2 regions of the Peribacillus sp. NPDC076916 genome follow, and region 2 is predicted to be linked to the other one. Evidence: riboswitches for the same ligand, from Rfam matches in the RefSeq annotation. Region 2 holds a riboswitch; the other holds the start of a gene.

Region 1 (9,611 bases), on a different contig from region 2:
CCACCTCTATCTGGTATGTGGTAAAACGAGAAAAAACATTTTTTCTCGAATATGGAAATGACATTTCTATATCGTTTTATTAAAAACATTACAGTTCCATTTGTTTCTGTTTTAAAATTGTAAGAGTGGTGACATGTTGTTACCATATTGTTTTGCTAAAATAATATTTTAAGGTTTTGTAAATGATTTTTTAACTAAAGGAACCTATAGATTGAAGTTAGGTCTACTAGAAGGCTTATGGAATCAGTGATTTTCCTTTAATTGAAAATATGAAATATATCGGGGGAATAAAGATGGACGAACGGCTGATCGGAAAAAAATACTATGAAACGATGGTTGAGGATACAAGGAAGCACCCGATTCAAGCTTTGGGTGAAATGTTTCTCGTGGAACAAAAAAAGGAAATAGCGGATTTAACCGCCATTCGATTTGCTCAAGGAGAAGTATATTTTCAGCATCATGACTATGAAGCAGCCATTTTTAAATGGGAGAACATAGAAGGTGAACTTGGTCCATGGGCGAAGAAAAACATCGCTGATGCTTATTTTGAATTGGAAATGTACTCAACCGCAGAGGATATCTATAAATCCGTCGATACGGATGAAGCGGTCTTGAAAACAGAGGTTCTTTTGCAACTTTTTTCCCTGTACATAGTGGAATCGAGAAATGACCTAGCTTCCAAAGTCGTGAAAGAAGCAGTCGAGTTTCAACCGGATTACCCGAATGTCACGGAAATCGCACGTGCCTTTTTTGAAGAACAAAAGGATTGGAACAGTGCGGTGGTATTAGCGGCTAATGAAAGTATCCGTACAGAATCAATGGGCTGGTTCGATGTGCTGAAGACGTATATCCAGCAGGGGGTTGCCCAATCGATGGATCCGGATTATTTTTCAACTGTCCTTGGTTCGCTATACACACTTGACCAGGAACGTTTCGAAAAAGTGACGGTTGCCCTTTGGAAAAATTATAAATATACGGATTCTTATTTCGAATGGCTAAGAGTGATTAATAATTTGATAGATACCATCGAATTGAACCATGCTGATGTATGGGATGAGCTTTCCGTCTATTACAGGGATGCATATGCAGGTCTTTTAGAAGGAACGCACCTAATCAAAGATTTAAGTCCTGTCGTGCCAAGGTTACTGGAAAACTGGCTTAAAATCGCAGATGGGGAGCTCTCGTTGTTTGCGGCGGCATCCGCGTTGTCCTGGAATGAAATCTTCCCGGATACGATCAATGCGCTGGTCATTCAGGATGCAGAAAGCCTGTTGGTGAAATCGCCTAAATTAGGAGGCGGACTTGAAGCGGGAGAGAAACTGTTCAATTCCATTATCCAGTGGGCTGAAGATAATGATCTAAAGGTTGGCAATAAGCTTAAATGGATGGTCGAGGGGCTTAAGGATACCGAAAATTTCAATCTTCTTCTTGTAGGAAGTACAGGAAATGGCAAGACATCCTTCATTCAGTCAATTGTTGGCGAGAGCATTGCTGCTGAAGATCATTCATCCTTAGTCAGTGTCAAAGACGGGGATGATTTGGAAATCCTTGAAATTACCGATACAGATAGAAAGGTTGTCATGGAGCTAGCTGAATTGGATGAAACACGCCGCCAGCGCGGGACTATTGTTGATGTGACAATCATAAGTGACTACCTAAGAAATAATGGTCTGCGATTATTGGATACACCGGGGTTCAATGGGGAAAAAAGCGTGGAATCCGATTTCCAAGGGTATTTACATGGCAGTGATGGACTGATGTTCGTCCTGGACGCCCGGGCGCCTTTCACCGGCAGCGAACGGGATCTGTTATTGGAAATTCAAATGATGGCTCCGAAACTGCCGATTCATTTCTTATTAAATAAAATGGATACGATATACAGTGATCAGGTCGCAGTCCGGATGGAAGACGAAACATGGGATAAAGTGAATGCATATTTCCCGAATGCGAAAGTATTCGCTTTCTCCAAACTTTATGATAGCAAGCAACAATTGAAGGACCTTTCAGCCTTCCTTCAATCGAATTACCAAGATGAGAATTGGAAGGAAAGAAGATCTGAGAAAATCCTTGCATTCATTCGTAAAACTTTATCTTATCTGTTAGAAAAACGGGCAGCCAATGAGCGGAAATGCGAGCATTCCATCTCTTGGAATGAACAGATGGAAGTCAAACTGAATGGGGCGGTCAATCAACTGGCTGATTTGGAAAAAGAAAAAAGTGAAAATATCATAAGGTCGTATCGTCTGCTTAAGGATGAAGTGAAAAATCAGCTTTCTACTAAAATTCCTGAATTACTGAAGGATTGTTCTAAATCATTAACGGAAAGCAGTGATTTCAGCCAAGTCCATGTACAGTTAAACGAAGAAATGAATGAGCGGATTCAAAACTTCATTTCTGATAAGATCATGCCTCAATATTATCGTTCTCTACAAGACTGGATTGCCAGTTCCCAAATGGAGTTCTCACAAAGCCAGCAGTTTATGGATGAGATGAGTGCCGGATTCAATGAATTATACAAAGAAGAACGGATTACGCTTGCAGGTGACTTCAGAGTATTGGATGACTGGCGCCGTGATGCCGATCGGATGACAAGCAGTATCCGCATCGAAAACGTTAATATACTTTTGCGCAGGACTCCATCACAATTGCTGCTTAAAGGAGCAGGGAAGCTGTTTGGGGCGATACCGCAAAATAAAGCCAATATGTACAATCGTTATAAGAAATATCTGGAAAGTGAAGACTACCTGGATGTTGCAGAAATGATCACGGAACGTTTCCTTACCCAATTTGGATTGTTTGAAAAATCTTTGGATCGGGACATCTCACTTTTCTATCGCAGTTCATTTGCCTTACTTCAAAAAACGATTGAACAAACGCAGACCGAGATAAAAGACTACCAGGCTGCATTGGAACATATGAAAGAAAATCCGGAAGTTTACCGTGACCCGATCACTTTGTTCGAAGTGAAATTAAGGCAGTTGGAGAGGCTTGAAAAAATCGAGAAAAAGCGTCTAGCCCAACTTCAAAGAAAATAAAAAATATCAGGGAACATTTCAAATATTCAAAAATCTATTGACTTTATGACTATATCCCTATAAAGTGATAATTACGAAAACGTAACACAATATATCTCTTATCAAGAGTGGCGGAGGGACTGGCCCTAAGATGCCCAGCAACCGTTCCATTAGGAATTGGTGCTAAATCCTGCAAAACAGAAATGTTTTGACAGATAAGAGAGGGACAAGTCTGCAAAACAGCTGATTAAACCTCTCTATATTAGAGAGGTTTTTATTTTGGGATTTACACCAACTAAACTGATAAGACTAAATTGAAAATATGGAGGGAAAACAAGATGAGAAGGTCTATTAAAGGAATATTCATTTCAGCCATCGCTTCGGCTTTGCTTTTAACGGGGTGCTCCACTGGGCAGAGTTCCACAGAATCGAAGAAAGAAGAAAAAGTATCATTTGAAAATGTACCGGAAAGATTTGCAGATGGGGATGGAGCCAAGATCAAAGTGATCCGTAAAATTGGCGGTGATGATCATACGGCCCAATACCTGGCGGGGGCGAAGGAAGAAGGAGAAGCACTGGGATTTCAAGTGGATACATATACAGCCAATGGTGATACGGCTAAATTTCATGATGCGATAGCGCAGGCTTTGGAGGAAGATTACGATGGGTATATCATTTCCCATGGTGATGATGCAGCAACTGTGAATGACGTTCAAAAGTTGGTTGATGCAGGTAAAAGCGTTGTCACGTTCGATTCAATAGGCGAACTATCTAAAATTGATGGCGTGACATTAACCTCACAGGATGATGAAGCGTTGGCAACACTGGCTTTTGATAAACTGTTAAAAGAGCAGAAAGGTGAAGCGGCAATTGCCTATCTTTGGGTGGATGGTTTCCCACCAATGGTAAGAAGAAATGCAGTCTATCAGGAAAAACTAAAAGAAAATCCTGGGATTAAAGAAGTCGAAAGATTCGGGGTGGCATCTGCTGATACTTCGGTTCAAACACAAAATGCTGTAGCCGCAATGCTGAATAAATACCCTAAAGGTAAATTGGATGCCATTTTCGCAACATGGGATGCCTTTGCCATCGGTGCAGCCCGGGCGATTAAAGAAGCGGGCCGCGATGAAGTGAAGATATATGGTATTGATGTATCTAACGCAGATCTCCAGGAAATCCAATCGGCTGATAGCTCATGGTCCTACACGGCAGCGGTCGATCCCAAGCTGATCGGTGCAGTGAATATGAGGATATTGGCTAAAAAATTAGCGGGCGAAGATACTCCGCAAACCTATGACTTAGAGGCTTCACTTATTTCACAAAAGCAAGTCCAAGCTTCAAAAGAAGCGGTAAACATGGCAAATCTGTCTGGTATTGTCGATGGCTGGGGTGAATCTACGGAATTTGAAGAAGATTGGATGAAAGTTTTGAAAGATCATTATAAAAAGTAAAAAGAGACACTCTCTTTCCAGTGAAGGGAGTGTCTGTTCAATAAGGGGGAATGGACATGGGCACGCAACTAGAAATGAAGAGGATTTCGATTGAATTTCCAGGGGTGAAGGCGCTGAGTGAAGTTGATTTTTCCGTACAATCAGGGACAGCCCACGCATTGGTCGGTGCAAACGGAGCAGGAAAATCGACTTTAATGAAAGTTTTATCGGGAGCCCATGTTCATTATTCAGGTGACATTTTCATTGATGGGATGAGGCGGGATATCCGCTCGCCAAAAGCGGCTCAGGAACAAGGCATTCAAATTGTTTATCAGGAAGTGGATACAGCCCTCATCCCTTACTTAACGGTTGGCGAAAATGTAATGTTGAACGATATGGTCCAAAACATGGGAAAAAAACAGAGGATCCAATGGAAAGAGCTGCACAAACGAGCCTCTTATATTCTTGAAGATATGAAAATTCGTGTCCCTTCGAAAAAGCTGGTAAGAGATCTTACCTTGGCTGAAAAACAGATGGTCCTGATAGCAAGGGCCGTTTCGACAGATTGCAAATTCCTGATTCTCGATGAGCCAACTGCTCCGTTAAGTCATACGGAGACGACAGAACTTTTTCGAATTGTAAATGAATTAAAGCAAAAAGGCGTGGGAATCATTTTCATTTCACATCGTCTGCCTGAGATTTTTGAAATCTGTGAGGAAATTACGATCATGAGAAATGGGGAGCGTGTCACTTGTCGAAAGAAGGAAGACATGACCCGTAACGAAGTGGTAGAGAATATGCTCGGTAAAACCATGGATGACCAATTTCCAGAAGTGAATGCTTCGATCGGAGACGTCATTCTGGAAGTGAGCGGATTGTCAGATGCCGAGAAAGTCAAGAATGTCAATCTGAATGTTAAAGCAGGCGAGATAATCGGCTTGGCAGGGTTAGTCGGAGCGGGAAAAACGGAGCTCTGTAAAACCCTTTTCGGTCATACTTCGATTACAGCGGGGGAAGTGGTCCTGAATGGTCGTAAGCTTTCTTTGAAATCACCGCACGAAGCAGTAAAAAGCGGTCTGGCACTTGTACCTGAGGAACGCAGGAAAGAAGGGGTCCTCGTTCAGGAATCAGTCTCGGCGAACTTGACTGCAGCCAGCCTCGGCAAATTCTGCAAGACGTTCAGTTTCGTGGATCGTAAGGCGGAAAAGGAAAAGGCGAAGGAAATGATCGCAAGTCTCGGCATTAAAACTCCTTCAGGGGAAGCGAATGTCGAAAACCTTTCAGGTGGTAACCAGCAAAAAGTTGCCATCGGAAAATGGCTTATGGCCGATGCGGATGTATACATATTCGATGAACCAACGAAAGGGGTCGATGTTGGAGCCAAGAAGGATATATTCGAATTGATTGCAAAGCTTGCAAGGAATGGGAAAGCGGTCATTTATGCATCATCCGAGCTTTCCGAAATCATGGGCATTACCAACCGGACATATGTGTTATATGACGGGAGCACTGTCATCGAATTAGAAACTAGCAAAACGAATGAAGAAGAACTACTATTCTATTCAACAGGAGGAAAATAGGATGAGCATACCCATTCCTGTTACACAGACAGCGAAAGCGAAAAAAAGGCCGGAACTTTTCGACTTTTTCTATAAATACGGCACAATATTGACGATTATCATTCTGATTGGAATTTTTGCCGTGTCCAATCCAGCTTTCATTCAAACGAATAATTTGATCAACATCCTGCGTTCCATTTCAATCGTGACCATCATTGCGATCGGCATTACGATATCGCTGACCGTGGATGGCTTCGACCTTTCCGTAGGATCCGTTGCATCATTGGCCAATGCCATCGTCATATCAATGTTCGTCTGGTTTTCGCAGGATACATTAATCGCCATATTAGCTGCGATCGGCGCCTCACTTGTCGTAGGGGCCTTGAATTCATTCATGATCGTTAAATTGAGAATTCCCGACATGCTGATGACATTGGCTACCATGTTCATTATCCAGGGAATTGCCCTTACTTATACAAAAGGGGCAACGGTTTCGCAAAATATGGTCATGCCCGACGGGACATTCGCAACAGGTCTGATCAGCCCATTTTTCGCCAAAATTGGCCAGGTACCATGGATAATCTTGATCATGGCAGTCATTGTGATTGCGACCCATATCTTTTTGACTTATACGAAGCATGGTCGTTATATGTACATTATTGGGGGGAATAAGGAAGCGGCGAGACTTTCCGGGATATCGGTCAATAAATACAAAATCCTTGCCTATCTGCTTTCAGCCCTATTAGCTGCAGTCGGAGGGATTGTCCTAGCTTCAAGAGTCATGACCTCGGAAATCAATTCAGGTTCTCCCTATTTAATGGATGCCGTTGCGGCAGCCTTCATTGGTTCCTCCGTTTTAGGAGCGGGAAAACCGAATGCATTTGGAACCTTTGTCGGTGCAGTCTTGATTGGAATCCTTCAAAACGGTTTGATCATGATGTCCGTTCCGTATTATGCGATGGATATCGTCAAAGGAACAGTGCTGGCCCTTGCGCTCGCGGTAACCTATTACAAACAAAAACACTAAAATGGTTTCGTCCCGTTAATCTACAGAAATCCTATAATTGTGAATTTTGAAGATTGATAAAAATCCTGTTGGAATGCAACAGGATTTTTTCCTTTTTAAGAAGGGGCGGTTCATGGAATTTTCGCATCTTCATCATTTTACTTAATAATAATGAACTCTTTTTTACGCTAAAATGGGGACAGGAGGACTTTTTGATCCCTCATTGTTGGAGTATAAACATTGACCACAGTTGTAAATTTTTACAGGGCCCTTATTTACCTTTTAATAACATTATAAATAATTACATAATGGGTGGATTATGGAATTTACTTTATTTAATTTATTGGGATATTTGGTATATTATTTATTCGGAAAAGGATATGAATATTAATAAACTTCAATTGTTACCGTTACGGTTAGGAAATTAAAAGTGGTAATACCGGATTTCTCTTTAGATAACTGAGTTTGTAGACAAAAGGGGTTCACCCGTCACTTCCGCGCGACAGGATGTTCTGGCTACGATATACCTTACTAATTTTGGAGCAGAATCTTCTTAATTATCAGTAGCGATCGTTCTTTGTCGTTCAGCTCTTTTTCTCTTATGGATTTAAAGTGACCGGTAGTTGCATAAGATTTTTTTTACTTTATAATTAGTACCAGGTATTAATATCAGTTATAAAATTGATGCAATTCATAACACGAGGTGGCTATTTTATGTTCAAATCCAAAGCACGTATTACTGCGATAGGTTCTTATGTTCCAGAAAAAAGGTTAACAAATAAGGACTTAGAAAGAATGGTTGAAACCAATGATGAATGGATTGTTAAACGTACTGGTATTAAAGAGCGAAGAATTGCACATGAAGAAGAGTTTACTAGTGATATAAGTTATAAAGCTGTAAAGGATTTAATGGAACGGTATGATAAATCTGTCGAAGATGTCGATATGATTATTGTCTGTACATTTACACCTGATTTCAACACACCTAGTGTAGCTTCTTTAGTCCAAGCTAAGCTAGGTATTAAGAATACTGGAGCTATTGATTTAAACGCTGCTTGTGCAGGATTTACTTATGGGCTGCATGTAGCTAATGGATTAGTAACATCTGGTTTAAACAAGAAAGTTCTTGTTATTGGAGCTGATACTTTATCTAAAATTATGGACTATGAAGATCGAGCCACTTGTATTTTATTTGGAGATGGTGGAGGAGCAGTTCTTGTAGAATATGATGAAAAACAGCCAAGTTTTATTTCGTCACATTTATATTCGGAAGGAGAAGGCGGAAAATATTTATATAGTACAAACCTATCGACACGTATAAATGGTGAAGACTTGAATAATAGTGGTAACCTTGTCCAAAATGGACGTGAGGTTTATAAATGGGCTGTTACTACTGTTCCAAAAGGAATGCAAACTGTGATGAAAAATACAGATTTTCATTTGAATGATGTTGATTGGTTTGTTCCGCATAGTGCAAATTTAAGAATGATTGAGTCAATATGTAATAGAAGCGGTTTTCCAATTGAGCGTACATTATATAGCTTAGTGGAGTATGGAAATACTTCCTCAGCAACAATACCATTAGCTTTAGATCAAGGAGTAAGCGAAGGAAAGCTCAATCATGGTGAGAAAATCTTATTATATGGTTTCGGTGGTGGGTTAGCACAAGCAGGATTGCTTATCAATTGGACCCTATAACATTTTTCTCTGCTACTGGTCAGCAGCTTTGTTCTTATTGATATAAAGGTTCAGTTTAAGTTAACAAGGATACTAAAAAACAAAAGACACCGTACTAATAGGTATGGTGTCTTTGAATTATCTTAAGGGATTCCAAATCTCCAAATGGCGGAAGTAACAGTGATAAGTGAACAGTGCCAAAATATCATGGTTACTCCAATATTTAGTAGGAATGCTATTTACAGTAAATACCCCTGGGATTTGAGGAGGGAATTTTAACATGCTTGATGCTAAGACCATAGAAATCGTTCAGTAAACAGCACATGTTCTCAAGGAACATAGTAAACCAATAGGAAAGAGATTTTATGAATTACTATTTTCAAAAGCTCCTGATTTGTATAATCTTTTTAACCAAACGAACCAAAAAAGAGGAAATAAACAAGAGGCCTTGGGATATGCTGTCTATGCTGCAGGAGAACATATTACGAACCTTGAAGAGATAAAGCCGGTAATTAAAAGAGTCACTGAGAAACATCGCGCCATAGGAGTCAAGCCTGAACAGTATCCGGTTGTAGGTGAAACGTTGCTTCAAGCAGTTAAAGATGTGTTGGGTGACGCAGCCACAGCTGAAATCATAGAGGCATGGGGAAAGGCCTATGGCTATATTGCAGATGCCTTTATTGATATTGAAAAAAACCTTTATGAGGAGATAGAACATCAGCCTGGTGGTTGGGAAGGATATCGAAGCTTCAATATCGATAAAAAGATAAAAGAAAGTGATGTGGTAACCTCCTTTTATCTAAAGCCTACAGACGGAAAACCCATTGCCTCCTATCATGCTGGGCAATATTTTTAACACTAAAGGCTGAAATTCCTGGCGAGAAATATACGCACATACGCCATTACAGTCTTTCGGATTCACCTG
Region 2 (14,747 bases):
GTATGGTTTCAATCGTAAAGTCCTTTAACTGGAGACTTTCATCCACTTCCTTCCAAAACAAAGGTGTAGCCACGCCAGCGAAAGAATTTCCCCGCGGGGAATAAGGAAGGATGATGGTTTTTCCTTCACTATGCTGCACAAAGTCCAAGTAAAGTCGATTATGCCGATTTATTTTCATCCTTTCCGTTGTAAAATCATTTGGGTTGGAACTTGATAAGTAGTCACCGAGAAAGTCAGTGAAAATGCGTGTCTCCTGATAAGTAAATGTGTCTACAGGCAGTGGGATGTGTATTTGCAGTCCTTTGTTACCTGAAGTTTTTACAAAAGCTTTTATCCTTAATGAATCCATCACCTTCTTTATTTCCTGTGCGGCCTTTATCGCTAAGGAGAAATATTCGATGGAAGGAGGATCCAAGTCCAGGACGATTTCGTCGGGGCGTGTTTTACCCGCTTTCTGAAATGGCGCATGGAATTCCAATGCAAGTTGATTGCCGAACCAAAGAAGCGTTTCAATATCGTTACATAGCATATACTCGATATCTTCATCAATGAACGTTTTAATAAAGGACGGCGCATAATCAGGTTTGTTTTTCTGGAAAAATCTTTCTTTATCCAAAGTGCCATGAGGATAGCGGATCGTCGTAAGCAGTTTATTCTTCAAGAAGGGTAAGAAGAAAGCTGAAACCTCCCGTAAATAATGGAGGTATTCAACCTTTATCACCTTTTTATTTCCTGTTATCCAAAGCGGTTTATCCCTGGAAGTTATTTGCACAGTATCTGGAAATGTATATTGACCTAGCACGAATTTCTCCCAGGTACATTCTTCGGGAGCCGTTTGTAAAAGCCATTGTGAAAATTGAGGCTCACGCAATTCATTCTCCTCATACACGTGCAAGAATTGGACTTCGATGCAAATGGATGGATGGATATAAAAAAATTGTGTGTCCTCGTCTGATGCATTTTGCTTGATCAGTTCATGCAATATCCTTTTATCTTGAGGACTCAGTCCATTTTTAACACTTCCGATTTTGGTTACGGCACCTTCTTTGAAAACTGCGAGGGAAACGTAACCATTTTCTTTATGCAATGCTGTAATGAAACAAGAAACGGTCTTCCAATTTTTCACCTTGATCCATGAGGCAGTACGTTTCCCTTCTTGCCAAGTCCCACGAATTTCCTTGGCGACAACCCCTTCGCCATCTAATAGGGTGACCTTATTCAAGGCATTATCCAATATGTCAAAACTCTCTATTAATTGTATCAAAGCCTTATCGTTGGGATCAGGGGGCATAGGAAAGCCAAGATTTGCCCCCATATTCAACATCAATTCCCTTCTTTCTTCCATGGGTTTAGCTGCTACGTTTTTTCCGCTGATGCTAAGCAGGTCAAACGCTATGAACCGGCATGGGGAAAAACGGGCATTTTCTGAAATTAAGGATTGTTTCCCAAGGCGTCCTCGCCACTGTATTTGAAAAAAGTCGGCTTTTGCCTGATTGGTAAGCCAGACCAATTCGCCATCTAACCGAAGCGGGAGATAGTCTTTCAGGTGCAGATTTTTGATGTAAGCAATGATTTCCGGGAATTGTGGTGATAATTCCTTTTCGTTCCGACTCGAAATGCTAATGGTATCGGAGTCTATCGTTAAAATAGCCCTAAAGCCGTCATATTTGACTTCATAACGCCAATCCTTGGAATTGTGGGCTTCAGGGTAATAGGTAGGCAGCATCGGTTTCATTTTTTGTATTTACCTCCGCAAATAATTGGTTAAGATTATTTTGCCAAAAAAACGAAGTGTTAGAGTTGGCAATTATTTTTTCGGTTTTTTTTGAACAAAGGGGAATAATAAAATCGTTCTTCTCTTTAAAAATAAGTTATGAGGTGACGAATATGCATACGATGTGGAAGGGGAGCATATCATTCGGTTTGGTGAACATTCCGATCAAACTTCATGCTGCTACGGAGGATAAGGATATTTCTTTGAGGACGTTGCATAAGGAATGTCATTCACCGATTAAATACGAAAAGGTTTGTCCGGTATGCCAGAAAGAAGTGGGGAAGGATGATATAGTCCGCGCTTTTGAGTATACAAAGGGAAAGTTTGTTGTATTGGAAGACAATGAACTAGAACAACTGAAAAAACAAAACGAAGAAAAAGCCGTGGAAATCGTGGATTTCGTTAAAATTGAAGAAATAGATCCCATTTATTTTAACCGGAGTTATTACATGTCTCCTAATGACGGAGGGATAAAAGCTTATTCTCTTTTGAGACAGGCCCTCAAGGAATCGAATAAGGTAGGGTTAGCGAAAATCATCATCCGCTCTAAAGAACAAATGGCGGTAATCCGAGTCGTTGATAATACCTTGGTGATGGAAACGATTCATTATCCGGATGAAGTTCGCCCCACAGCGGATGTTCCGAATATTCCTGCCAACGATACCATTGAAAAAAAAGAAATCGATACTGCCGTTTTATTGATAGATCAATTAACGACTACTTTCGATCCGGCAAAATACACCGATGACTATCGAACCGCGTTGCTTGAATTGATTGAATCAAAGAAAGCAGGACAGACGACGATTACAGCCAAAACAAAAGAACCAGTTTCCAACAATGTAACCGATTTAATGGAGGCTTTACAGGCATCCATTGACCGTACGAAACATGATGAAACGGAAATGAAAAAGACGACCCGAAAGAAAGTGGCACCGAAAAAAAAGAAACAAGCTTAAACAGGAAGCTGAGCGGAAGACACATGATGTCGCTCGGCTTCCTGCTTGTTTTAGCAAGGTAATTTGCTTTCTGAATGGTAAGGAAAGTGAATTAATAGGGGGGAGATTTACATAGGTAAGGAAAGTGCAAATATGTAAGTGGATCACGATGTAAGAAACAAAATGGGATTAATAGAAAATGGTGGATGGAAATGAAGGCAAAAAAATTCGCTCCCTAAAGAGCGACAATGAGGAATTCAATCGTGAAAATCAACATATAGGCGAACGGTTGTAGTTTTCGACTATATATTGTGTTCATATTCTACCATATTTAATTCTGAAATAGCAACAAAATTACTGAAACTAACCTATGAATTTTTCTGGAAATCAATGATATTTCCCCCATTTAACGGCTCATGAGGCTTTTGCATTTTCATATTCTTATAAATAACTACAGAATAAATGGATTTTTAGTATAATTTATACATACAGAATGATAAAAAATATATTTGAATGGAAGATGCAAAATGGAAAATGGAAAAATCAAAGCACTTCATGCCGGGAAGCCGAAGCATGAAATTTTTTCGAATATCGAAATCTTTTCAGCAATGGATAAACAAGCACAGGATAATGTGACAGTGACTAAATCAGGTATAATTGGTGATGGGGTTGGTAATGTAAAGTTTCACGGAGGTCCTGATCGCGTTTTGTGCTTTTACCCCTTTGAGCATTATTCATTATGGAATGAAAAATTCTCTAAAAAACTAGAAATCCCTGCATTCGGTGAAAACTTAACTGTAGCGGGGATGAGAGAAGAAACAACATATATTGGCGATATTTATCAAATAGGCGAAGTGATTGTTCAAATTAACCAGGGGAGGATACTTTGTTCGACCATTTCCCATTTCAATCAAGAACCTAAGTTTTTGGAACTTGTGCTGAAAACGAGTTTAACTGGTTATTTTGCACGAGTACTTCAAGAAGGAACGATAAATAAACAAAACGAGATTGTGCTGATAGATCGTTTGCAGGAAAAAATTTCAGTTCATTATGCAGCAGAGGTAATCCTTCATAAACGAGATGGGCTGGAAGGCGCAAAGGCTTTACTTACACTAGACTCGTTAGCGGAAGACTGGAAACAAAGGATCCTGAAGAGGGTTCAAGCTGCAAAAGGTTGAATGATTTTTGCAAAAGTGAAAAAAATGTCGATCAGGTATTGAAATTGACAGATTATTAATGTAAATTAAGTATAATCAAATTTTGAAATCTTGTGAAAATTATATAAATGGATCTTATCGAGAGAGGTGGAGGGACTGGCCCGAAGAAACCTCAGCAACCAGCTTAGGCAAAGGTGCTAAATCCAGCAAGCAGAGCTTGATAGATGAGGAGAATGTTTCAAAAAGCCTTCTTCTTTGAGAAGGTTTTTTTCCTTTTCTCTCATACTCATAGAATACGACAAAAACAGGATTGTTTTTGAGAGAGGATGTAATGATGAATTTTCGTAAAGACGTGAAAGAAAGAATACTGGTTGGGGAAGGGGCAATGGGGACCTTATTGTATTCAAATGGCATCGATCAATGCTATGAGGAATTAAACTGCACGAACCCAGATCAAATAGAATCCATCCACCGTGCCTATTTGGAAGCTGGTGCAGATATCCTTCAATCGAATACATACGGAGCCAATTTCAACAAATTGAAACGGTATGGACTGGAAGATGAGGTAAGCAGAATCAATCGCCAGGGAGTCATTCTTGCAAAAAAAGCGGCAAAAGGAAAGGCATACGTATTCGGTACCATAGGGGCACAGCGGAGCATCAGGAAATCGGATTTAAGCATGGAAGAGATAAAACGGGGTTTTCGTGAACAGCTATACAGTCTTTTGATGGAAAACCCTGATGGGATTCTCTTGGAAACATTTTATGACCTGGAAGAACTGGAAACCGTCCTGCAAATCGTTAAAAATGAAACTGGACTGCCGATCATCGCAAATGTTTCGATGCATGAACTGGGAAATCTTCAAAATGGAATCCATTTAAATGAAGCCTTTCAAAAACTTGAGCAATTGGGTGCCGATGTTGTGGGGGTGAATTGCCGTCTCGGTCCACATCATATGATTCGGGCCTTGGAAGAAGTGAGTTTGCCAAAGCAAGCATCAATTGCCATATACCCAAATGCCAGCCTCCCGGATTATGTGGATGGAAGGCTCGTCTATAAAGCTGTGCCGGAATACTTCGGTTCAAGTGCCCTAGAACTTCGTGAGCAGGGTGCCGCGATCATAGGAGGGTGCTGTGGAACGACTCCGCTGCATATTCAAGCTGTAAAGAATGCGATTGGAAGTTTGGCTCCTGTGAAAGAGAAATTTACGAAATCCCGTGAAATAGAAATAATTGAAGTGAATGATAGAGAATTGGAACGTCCCCTGTTCGAAAAGGCCAAAACAGAAAGGACGATTCTAGTCGAACTTGATCCACCGAAAAAGTTAGGTATAGCGAGCTTCATGACTGGTGCCGAGGTTTTGAAAAAAGCAGGGGTCGATTCCATTACATTAGCGGATAATTCGCTTGCCTCACCAAGGATATCGAATGATGCACTGGCTAATTTACTTAAGAACCAACTGAATATAGAGCCGATGGTGCATATAACATGCCGTGATCGAAATTTGATTGGACTGCAGTCACATTTAATGGGTCTGCAGACGGTGGGCCTGAACGAAATATTGATCATCACTGGAGACCCTTCAAAAATTGGGGACTTCCCGGGCGCCACTTCGGTTTATGATTTATCTTCCTTTGACCTAATAAGTATGGTCAAACAATTTAATGAAGGTCTTTCCTATTCGGGTCAAAGTTTGGGCCAACGGGCAAATTTCAAAATTGCTGCAGCGTTTAATCCCAATGTGAAATATCTGGATAAAGCGGTACTGAGAATGGAAAAGAAGATTGCCTGCGGTGCCCAATCTTTCTTGACACAGCCAATCTATTCCGTGGAGCAGATCGAAGAAGTATATGAAGCTACAAAACATTTAGAAACCCCGATCTTCATCGGTATCATGCCCTTGACCAGCACCAGGAACGCCGAATTCATCCATAATGAAATCCCAGGCATCAAATTGCCTGATAATGTTAGAAGAGCCATGGCGTTAGCGGGGGATGACCCTGTAAAGTCGAGGATTGAAGGAGTGAATATCGCGCGAGAGCTAGTGGACGCGGCAAGGGAAAAATTCAAGGGCATATATTTAATCACTCCGTTCCTTCGCTATGAAATGACGGCGGAACTTACGAAATATATTAGAAAAGTCGATAGTAAACATACATCAGAGGTGGCAGTACATGAATAAAAAAGCGATTCAAGATCAGTTGAATTCTAAAATACTCCTTCTTGACGGGGCGATGGGAACCATGCTTCAAGCGGAGAATTTGACGGCAGGGGATTTTGGAGGGGAACAATTCGAGGGCTGCAATGAATATTTATCATTGACGCAACCGGAAATCATCCAATCCATTCATGAAAAATATTTAGCAGCGGGTGCAGACATCATTGAAACAAATACCTTCGGAGCGACCAGCATCGTACTCGAGGAATACCAAATAAGCACTATCGCTTACAAACTTAATAAGATTTCAGCTGAGCTTGCCGTTAAAGCTTGTGAAAAGTACTCCAATGATGAATGGCCAAGGTATGTAGCTGGCTCGATGGGTCCAACTACAAAAACGCTTTCCGTAACGGGCGGAACGACTTTTGATATTTTAACCGATTCCTATGCAGAACAGGCACTGGGTCTCTTGGATGGCGGGGTAGACTTGTTATTGGTGGAAACCTGTCAGGATATGCTTAATGTCAAGGCAGCCTTTTCCGGAATCAAAGCAGCATTCGCTAAAACAGGAAAAGATGTGCCTGTCATCATATCAGGGACAATCGAACCGATGGGCACTACGCTTGCTGGCCAGTCCATAGAAGCTTTCTATTTATCGGTTGAACATATGAAGCCCGTTGCGGTTGGCCTTAATTGTGCAACAGGGCCGGAATTCATGATAGACCATATCAGGACACTTGCAGATATATCAAATAGCGCCATCAGCTGTTATCCGAATGCCGGGCTCCCTGATGAAGAAGGCCACTATCATGAGTCACCTACTTCACTGGCAGAGAAAATGAAGCAATTCGCCGAAAAGGGATGGATCAATATCATTGGCGGATGTTGTGGTACGACACCAGAACATATTAAAGAACTTTCCAGGGTCCTCGAAGGCATGAAACCCCGTACAATTACGGAAACAGCCCATGGTCATGCCGTATCGGGCATAGAGCCGCTAATTTATGATGATTCAATGCGGCCTTTATTCGTAGGTGAAAGAACGAATGTTATCGGTTCCCGAAAATTCAAGGAGCTGATACGCGGAAAGCATTATGAGCCAGCTGCCGAAATTGCACGCTCCCAGGTAAAAAAAGGGGCCCATGTCATTGATATCTGTCTTGCTGATCCTGATGGGGATGAGCTTGGCGATATGAAGGAATTTGTGGAAGAGGTCGTCAAAAAAGTGAAAGTCCCATTGGTCATCGATACTACGGATGAAGCCGTGCTTGAACAAGCATTAAAACATTCACAAGGGAAATCGATCATTAATTCCATAAACCTTGAAGATGGTGAAGAGCGCTTTGAAAAAATAGTGCCATTAGTCCATCAATATGGTGCTGCAGTTGTCGTAGGAACCATTGATGAAACTGGGATGGCAGTCGATGCTGAACGGAAATTGGAAGTGGCTACACGGTCTGTGAATTTGCTCGTTAATAAGTACGGTCTGAACAAAAGTGACATCATTTTTGATCCGCTTGTATTTCCTGTAGGCACAGGGGATGAACAATATATTGGATCTGCATTGGAAACGGTGAATGGAATAAAGGCGATTAAAGAAAAGTTTCCGGAATGCCTAACGATACTTGGCATTTCTAACGTTTCATTCGGTCTGCCAGCGAGGGGAAGGGAAATATTAAATGCAGTTTTCCTTTACCATTGTACAAAAGCGGGTCTCGATTATGCTATCGTGAATACAGAAAAACTTGAACGTTTCGCTCTGATACCGGAAGAGGAAGTGAAATTGGCTGAGGCACTGCTATTTGAGACTTCAACTGAAACTTTAGCGATTTTTACCGAGTTTTATCGCGGGAAAAAAGCGGAGAAGAAGGATAATGGTGTGATCCTGCCATTGGATGAACGTTTAGGTAACTATATTATCGAGGGAACGAAAGAAGGATTGGTTGATGATTTAAATGAAGCGATTGAGCGCGGTGACAACCCATTGGAAATCATCAATGGACCATTGATGGATGGCATGAGTGAGGTGGGGAGGTTGTTTAATGACAACCAACTTATTGTCGCAGAGGTGCTCCAGAGTGCTGAAGCGATGAAGGCGGCTGTATCCCACCTTGAACCACTAATGGAAAACTCAGAAGATAGTGCTAAGAAAGGGAAAATCCTTTTGGCGACCGTCAAGGGAGATGTGCATGATATCGGGAAAAACCTAGTGGATATCATCCTATCCAATAATGGCTATGAAGTCATTGATTTGGGAATAAAGGTCGCACCGCAACAAATCATAGAAGAGGTTCGAAAACATGAGCCAACTATCATTGGCCTATCTGGGTTACTTGTCAAATCTGCACAGCAAATGGTTTTAACAGCACAGGATTTAAGGCAAGCGGGAATAGATACCCCAATTTTAGTGGGAGGGGCAGCATTATCCCGTAAATTCACCGATTTTAAAATATCACCTGAATATGAAGGGCCGGTTTTATATTCCAAAGATGCGATGGATGGTTTGGCTGTAACGAATATTTTACATGACTCTGACAAAAAAGTGGTGTACTTGGAAGAGTTAGTCGAGAAACGGGAAAGAGCGAAAGCGAATGCCGCCATTGCTGCCACGATGGAAAAACCTGTTCGGAAGCAGTCCACAGCTGCCCCTTTAAGCGATGCTCCTGTTCAAATACCGCGTGACATCAAGCGTCACGTCCTGAAAAACTATCCATTGGATGTCATCCAGCCGTATATTAATAGGCAAATGCTGATTGGACATCATTTGGGGTTAAAAGGTAAAGTGTCCGAATTGCTTAAGCAAGGGAATGAAAAAGCAGTGCAACTAAATGATCTCGTTGATGAATTGATTGAATTTCTAAAGATGGAACCGGATTATGGTTTGAATGCAGTTTATCAATTTTTCCCTGCTCAAAGCGAAGGAGATAAGCTATTGGTATACAACCCGGACAACCATAACGAGGTTTTGGAAACTTTCGACTTCCCCCGGCAAGATACGAATCCGCATCTTTGTTTAGCGGACTTCGCGAAACCAATCTCCTCCGGGCAAATGGATTATGTTGGTTTCTTCCTTGTCACTGCCGGAAAAGGGATTAGAAAATGGGCAGAAAAACTAAAGTTTGAAGGCGATTTCTTGAAAAATCACGCCCTTCAATCACTTGCTCTCGAAACAGCTGAAGGTTTCGCAGAAAGAATTCATCAATTAATGCGGGATGATTTAGGTATAAGCGATCCGATTGAAATGACCATGAAAGAGCGGTTTGCCGCTAAGTACACCGGGCAAAGGTTTTCATTTGGTTATCCTGCTTGTCCTAATCTGGAAGACCAGGAGAAGCTATTCCGCTTGTTACAACCTCAGGATATTGGCGTGGAATTGACAGAAGGATTCATGATGGAACCAGAGGCTTCCGTGTCAGCCATTGTTTTTGCACATCCTGAAGCCCGTTACTTCAATGTCGATCGATAACTCATTTAATAAAGGCAGCGGTATTTTTTACCGCTGCCTTTTAGTGCATGAAACCCCTTAATTGGTACATCTTAATGGTCAAAAGGAAGGGGATGCAACACCTATGAATAATTTCCTGAAATTATTTCTATTCATGGCGGGTTCTTTCATTATTATTTTGTTGGCTGTGGATGTCGAGAACATTCAAGTACATGCAATGGTTCCCGAAGAGATCACACCGCTCCTGAAAAGTAAGGAAAATCAGAAAATCGCTTATTTGACATTCGATGACGGACCATCTTTGAATACCATGAAGATATTGGATATTTTGGACGGCTATCATGTTAAGGCCACATTTTTCGTTAAAGGGAATGAAGAACCATACGCAAAGGAAAGTTATCAGGAAATGGTTTCCCGGGGTCATGCGATTGCCCTTCATTCTTATACACATGATTATTCCATCGTTTATCGATCGACTGAGAGTTTCTTTCAAGATTTGAATAGGCTTGAAACCATGCTGCAAAAGGAATATGGGATAAAAAGCCGTATTGTGCGCCTTCCTGGCGGCTCGAATAATCGTCTGCGGCATCAGGCTGCAACGAAACCCATCATTAATGGAATCCTTCAACAACTAAAGGATAAAGGGTATATTTACTTTGATTGGTCCATTGACTCGACAGATGGCTTCAGTCCGTCAATAAGTGAACAACAAATCATTACTGCCGTACAAAAAGGGACGAAAAATCAAAAGCATGTTAATATCTTATTGCATGATATCAATAGTATGAAGAATACAGTGAAAGCATTGCCTGATATAATTGAATTTCTTAAAAAAGAAGGGTATACCTTCGATACTATTGATGAGACAACCCCGAAATTGCAATTTAATTGATGAACACAATGTTTATCTATAGTAAATTAAGGTATAGGGTATTGAGATTACAATGCGAAAGGATTTATCGTTTCTATGATGCCATCATTGTTTTTATCACATGGAACACCGCTATTAGCTTTGGAAAAGAATGGCTACACTTCTTTTTTGAAGGATTATATGCAAACTATGAAGAAACCTGCTGCCATCGTAATTTTGTCAGCACATTGGGAAAGCGAAGATCAAATGATTTCAGCAGTAGGGAAGCATGAAGTCATTTATGATTTTGCAGGGTATCCTGAAGAAATATTTCAGATTACTTATCCAGCCAGGGGATGTCTTGAGCTGTCAGATCGAATTTTAACCTTATTGTCCAGGATAGGTGTATTGGGGGAACTTGATGATAAGCGCCCCCTGGACCATGGATCATGGGGGCTTTTGCATATCATGTATCCCGAAGCTGACATCCCGACCGTATCTATGTCCATTAGTCCTGCACTGCCATTGTACAAGCAGTATGAAATTGGGAAAACATTGAGGGAATTAAAGGAAAGTAATGTCCTGATTATCGGGAGTGGAGGAATTGTCCATAATTTCGCCCAAATACAGGAGGATATGCATGTTGCAGAAGGATGGGCAATCGAGTTTGAGAACTGGGTCGAAGAGAAAATCATGAATTGGGATTTGCAATCCTTGTTTGAGTATGAAAAATTCGCCCCATACAGTACAGAAGCTGTGCCCTCCAAAGAGCATTTCGTTCCATTGGTCATCGCAATGGGGTCAGGGGATGACAAAAAAGAGGCAGCTCTCCTGCATAGGAGCTTTCAATATGGCAATCTAAGTTTATCAGCTTGGAAGTTTGATTGAGCTGAAAGGGCTTTCAGACTAGTTAAATTTACCTGAAAAATAATCATTATACAAAAATACAAAAATCTTTTTTTAGCGAAAAAAAGACTTAAATGAGCAAAAAAGTCAATTAAAAGCGTATTTTGACGAATTAAACAGAAATATAGTTGCAAAAAGGTTGCATAAAGTAGTTTAACCTTTGGATATTTCGACAAAAACATGTTAATATAACATCTGAAAACGTTTTATCCTTTAAAATTTTATTATTCAATGACCAAAGTTATTTATTGTATATCTTATATATATCATATATTTGGGGAAAATTTAGAAGAAAGAAATTTGGGGATGGATAAAACGTAATGAAAAAAATTATGAGAAAAATTTGGGGGTTTACAAAATGACCATCAATGATTCTAAGGTATTAGACCACTGGAAAGCTTTTTCAGGTCCAAACCTTGGGTATGTCATGGAGCAATACGATCTATTCCTAGCCAACCCGGAAGAAGTGGATCCGGAACTGAAAAACTTTTTTGAAGTAGCAGGTCCTCCTTCATTCGATGTATCGGCAGAAACAACGACTGGAAGTGCACCAACTGTACAAGCTGGAGAAGTTCTTCCGATGAAGAAAATTATGTCTGCAGTCAAGTTAGCTGAAAATATCCGTGCATACGGACATCTTGCTGCAAATATTTATCCTTTAAAAGAAGAAGCTCTGGACACTGAACAAATTCACTTTGAAAAATATGGCTTGACTGCAGATGATTTAAGGAAAATACCGGCTGACTTTATTTGCCCGGAATCACCTGAAGACGTGAAAGACGGATACGAAGCCGTACAATACCTAAAACAACTCTATACAAAAACGATAGCCTTTGAATTTCACCATGTTAATGACTTGGATGAAAAGCAATGGCTTACTGATATGGTCGAATCCGGAAACATGTTCCCGGAAGTGACTAAAGAGAAAAGGGAACTATTACTTAAACGATTGAATGAAGTCGAAGGTTTCGAGAAATTCCTTCACCGCACATATGTAGGGCAAAAACGTTTCTCTATTGAAGGACTGGATGCTTTGGTTCCGATTTTAGATGAAATGATTTCACAAACTGTTCAAAGCGGTACTGGGAATGTGAATATTGCCATGGCTCACCGAGGACGTTTGAATGTTCTAGCACATGTATTAGGAAAGCCATATGAGGTCATCTTCTCTGAATTCCAACATTCACCGAATAAAGATTTGGTTCCTTCCGAAGGTTCAACAGGCATTAACAATGGATGGACCGGTGATGTTAAATACCATTTAGGTCTGGATAAACAGATAACTAAATCAAATATACAAAAAGCAAGGATTACACTTGCCAATAACCCAAGTCACTTGGAAGTAGTCGGTCCAATCGTGGAAGGGTATTCTCGTGCGGCACAAGAAGACCGTTCAGAAAAAGGGTTCCCGGTTCAAGACATTTCCAAATCCCTTGCAATCCTGATTCATGGTGATGCAGCATTCCCAGGTGAAGGAATTGTACCTGAAACGTTTAACTTAAGCCGTTTACGCGGTTATCAAGTTGGCGGCGCCATCCATATCATCGCCAATAACATGATCGGTTTTACAACGGAAAGTGAAGATTCACGTTCAACCCTATATGCTAGTGATTTGGCCAAAGGCTTTGAAGTGCCGATCGTGCATGTGAATGCAGATGATCCGGAAGCATGTATGGCTGCTGTGAACCTTGCTAACCTATATCGTGAAAAATACAACAAGGATTTCTTGATCGACCTGATCGGTTACAGACGTTTCGGCCATAACGAAATGGATGAGCCATTGGTGACTCAACCTGAAATGTATGCATTAATTCATAAGCACCAAACCGTTAAAGAGCTTTATGGAAAAAAACTGATTCAATCCGGTGAGTTCACTGAAGCTGAAGTTAAAGCGATTGCTGAGCAAGTGGATACAAGGCTTGCAGATGCATATGCAAAAATTTCCGGAAATAAACCGGAAGCTTCTAAAGAATGTAATCCTCCTGGGATTATTGAAAAAGGACTTCCAGCCATTGATACGGCAGTTCCTAAACAAGAACTTGTTTCAATTAACGAAGAACTTGTTAAGTGGCCGGAAGGATTCACTCCTAATAAAAAGTTAGGAAAGATCTTATCACGTCGCTTGGATTCCTTTGGTGCTGACGGAAAAATTGATTGGGCTCATGCTGAGACATTGGCATTCGCATCCATATTAAGTGACGGCACTCCAATCCGTTTGACAGGACAAGATTCAGAGCGCGGAACATTCGCACAACGCAATATCATGTTACATGATAGTGTTAACGGAAAAACATATTCACCACTTCACACACTAGAAACTGCCAAAGCATCATTTGCTGTTCATAACAGCCCGCTTACTGAAACGGCAGTTCTGGCTTATGAATATGGTTATAATGTATTTGCACCTGAGACACTTGTATTATGGGAAGGCCAATTCGGTGACTTCGCTAATACAGCACAAGTGATCTTTGACCAATTCATCGCGGCAGGCCGTGCAAAATGGGGTCAAAAATCAGGTCTTGTCATGCTGCTTCCACACGGTTATGAAGGACAAGGACCAGAGCACTCAAGTGCCCGCCTGGAGCGTTTCCTCCAATTAGCGGCTGAAAACAACTGGACAGTTGCCAACCTGAGTTCGGCAGCTCAATACTTCCATATCCTTAGAAGACAAGCGAAGATTTTGGATCAAGAGCAAGTACGTCCGCTTGTCATCATGACACCGAAGAGTATGCTTCGTAATCAAGTGATGGCTTCTACAGCAGAAGAATTCAGTGAAGGCTCTTTTGAATCATTCGTAGAAACCAAAGCTTTGGGCAAAAAACCTAAATCGGTTGAACGCATTGTATTTGCATCAGGTAAATTGGCGGTTGAACTTCGTGAAAAAGCGGCAACTGAAAAAAATACAGATTGGTTGCAAATCATCAGTATCGAAGAAATTTATCCATTCCCATTCACTGGAGTTCAAGAAGCCCTGAAAAAATATACAAATCTTAAAGAAATCTTCTGGGCTCAAGAAGAACCTAAAAACATGGGTGCTTGGACATTTGTTGAACCTCGCCTAAATGCTGCGGCTCCTGGCAATCTTTCAGTAACATATATAGGAAGGAAGCGCAGATCAAGCCCGGCTGAGGGAGATCCACTTGTCCATAAAAATGAACAACAACGGATTATGACTCAAGCAATTACACGCAATAATGAGGGGGAGAAATAAAATGGCTGAAGTAAAAGTACCTGAATTAGCAGAATCAATTTCTGAAGGATCTATTGCGCAATGGTTAAAACAACCCGGTGATCACGTTGAAAAAGGAGAATATGTCCTTGAACTTGAAACGGATAAAGTGAACGTAGAAATCATTTCAGATTATACTGGTACACTTTCGGAACATTTAGCAGAAGAAGGCGATACTGTCCAAGTTGGACAGGCTATCGCCATCGTTGATGAAAATGGATCAGCTGCAGCAGCTCCAAAAGAGGAAGCTCCTAAGGTTGAAGAAGCTAAAGCAGAACCAGCTAAGGCTGAAC

The links. A riboswitch is a leader RNA that binds a small molecule or an ion and turns the genes downstream of it on or off. The one in region 2 is predicted to bind S-adenosylmethionine.
Region 1: another riboswitch for S-adenosylmethionine. It lies ahead of ACQKFG_RS24110 (sugar ABC transporter substrate-binding protein); the one in region 2 lies ahead of ACQKFG_RS07980 (bifunctional homocysteine S-methyltransferase/methylenetetrahydrofolate reductase).

Annotation. Positions count from the first base shown of each region.
Region 1 covers NZ_JBNNIU010000014.1:763-10,373, reverse strand. The annotation lists gene ACQKFG_RS24115 (GTPase domain-containing protein) at 294-3,035, shown strand; SAM riboswitch class I at 3,131-3,236, shown strand; gene ACQKFG_RS24110 (sugar ABC transporter substrate-binding protein) at 3,353-4,465, shown strand; gene ACQKFG_RS24105 (sugar ABC transporter ATP-binding protein) at 4,522-6,024, shown strand; gene ACQKFG_RS24100 (ABC transporter permease) at 6,026-7,030, shown strand; gene ACQKFG_RS24095 (ketoacyl-ACP synthase III) at 7,724-8,707, shown strand; partial or broken gene hmpA (NO-inducible flavohemoprotein) at 8,967-9,611, shown strand, end outside.
Region 2 covers NZ_JBNNIU010000002.1:608,457-623,203, forward strand. The annotation lists gene ligD (DNA ligase D) at 1-1,735, opposite strand, end outside; gene ACQKFG_RS07970 (Ku protein) at 1,888-2,730, shown strand; gene ACQKFG_RS07975 (MOSC domain-containing protein) at 3,237-3,887, shown strand; SAM riboswitch class I at 3,999-4,097, shown strand; gene ACQKFG_RS07980 (bifunctional homocysteine S-methyltransferase/methylenetetrahydrofolate reductase) at 4,201-6,048, shown strand; gene metH (methionine synthase) at 6,041-9,490, shown strand; gene ACQKFG_RS07990 (polysaccharide deacetylase family protein) at 9,594-10,361, shown strand; gene ACQKFG_RS07995 (dioxygenase family protein) at 10,437-11,207, shown strand; gene ACQKFG_RS08000 (2-oxoglutarate dehydrogenase E1 component) at 11,584-14,436, shown strand; gene odhB (2-oxoglutarate dehydrogenase complex dihydrolipoyllysine-residue succinyltransferase) at 14,438-14,747, shown strand, end outside.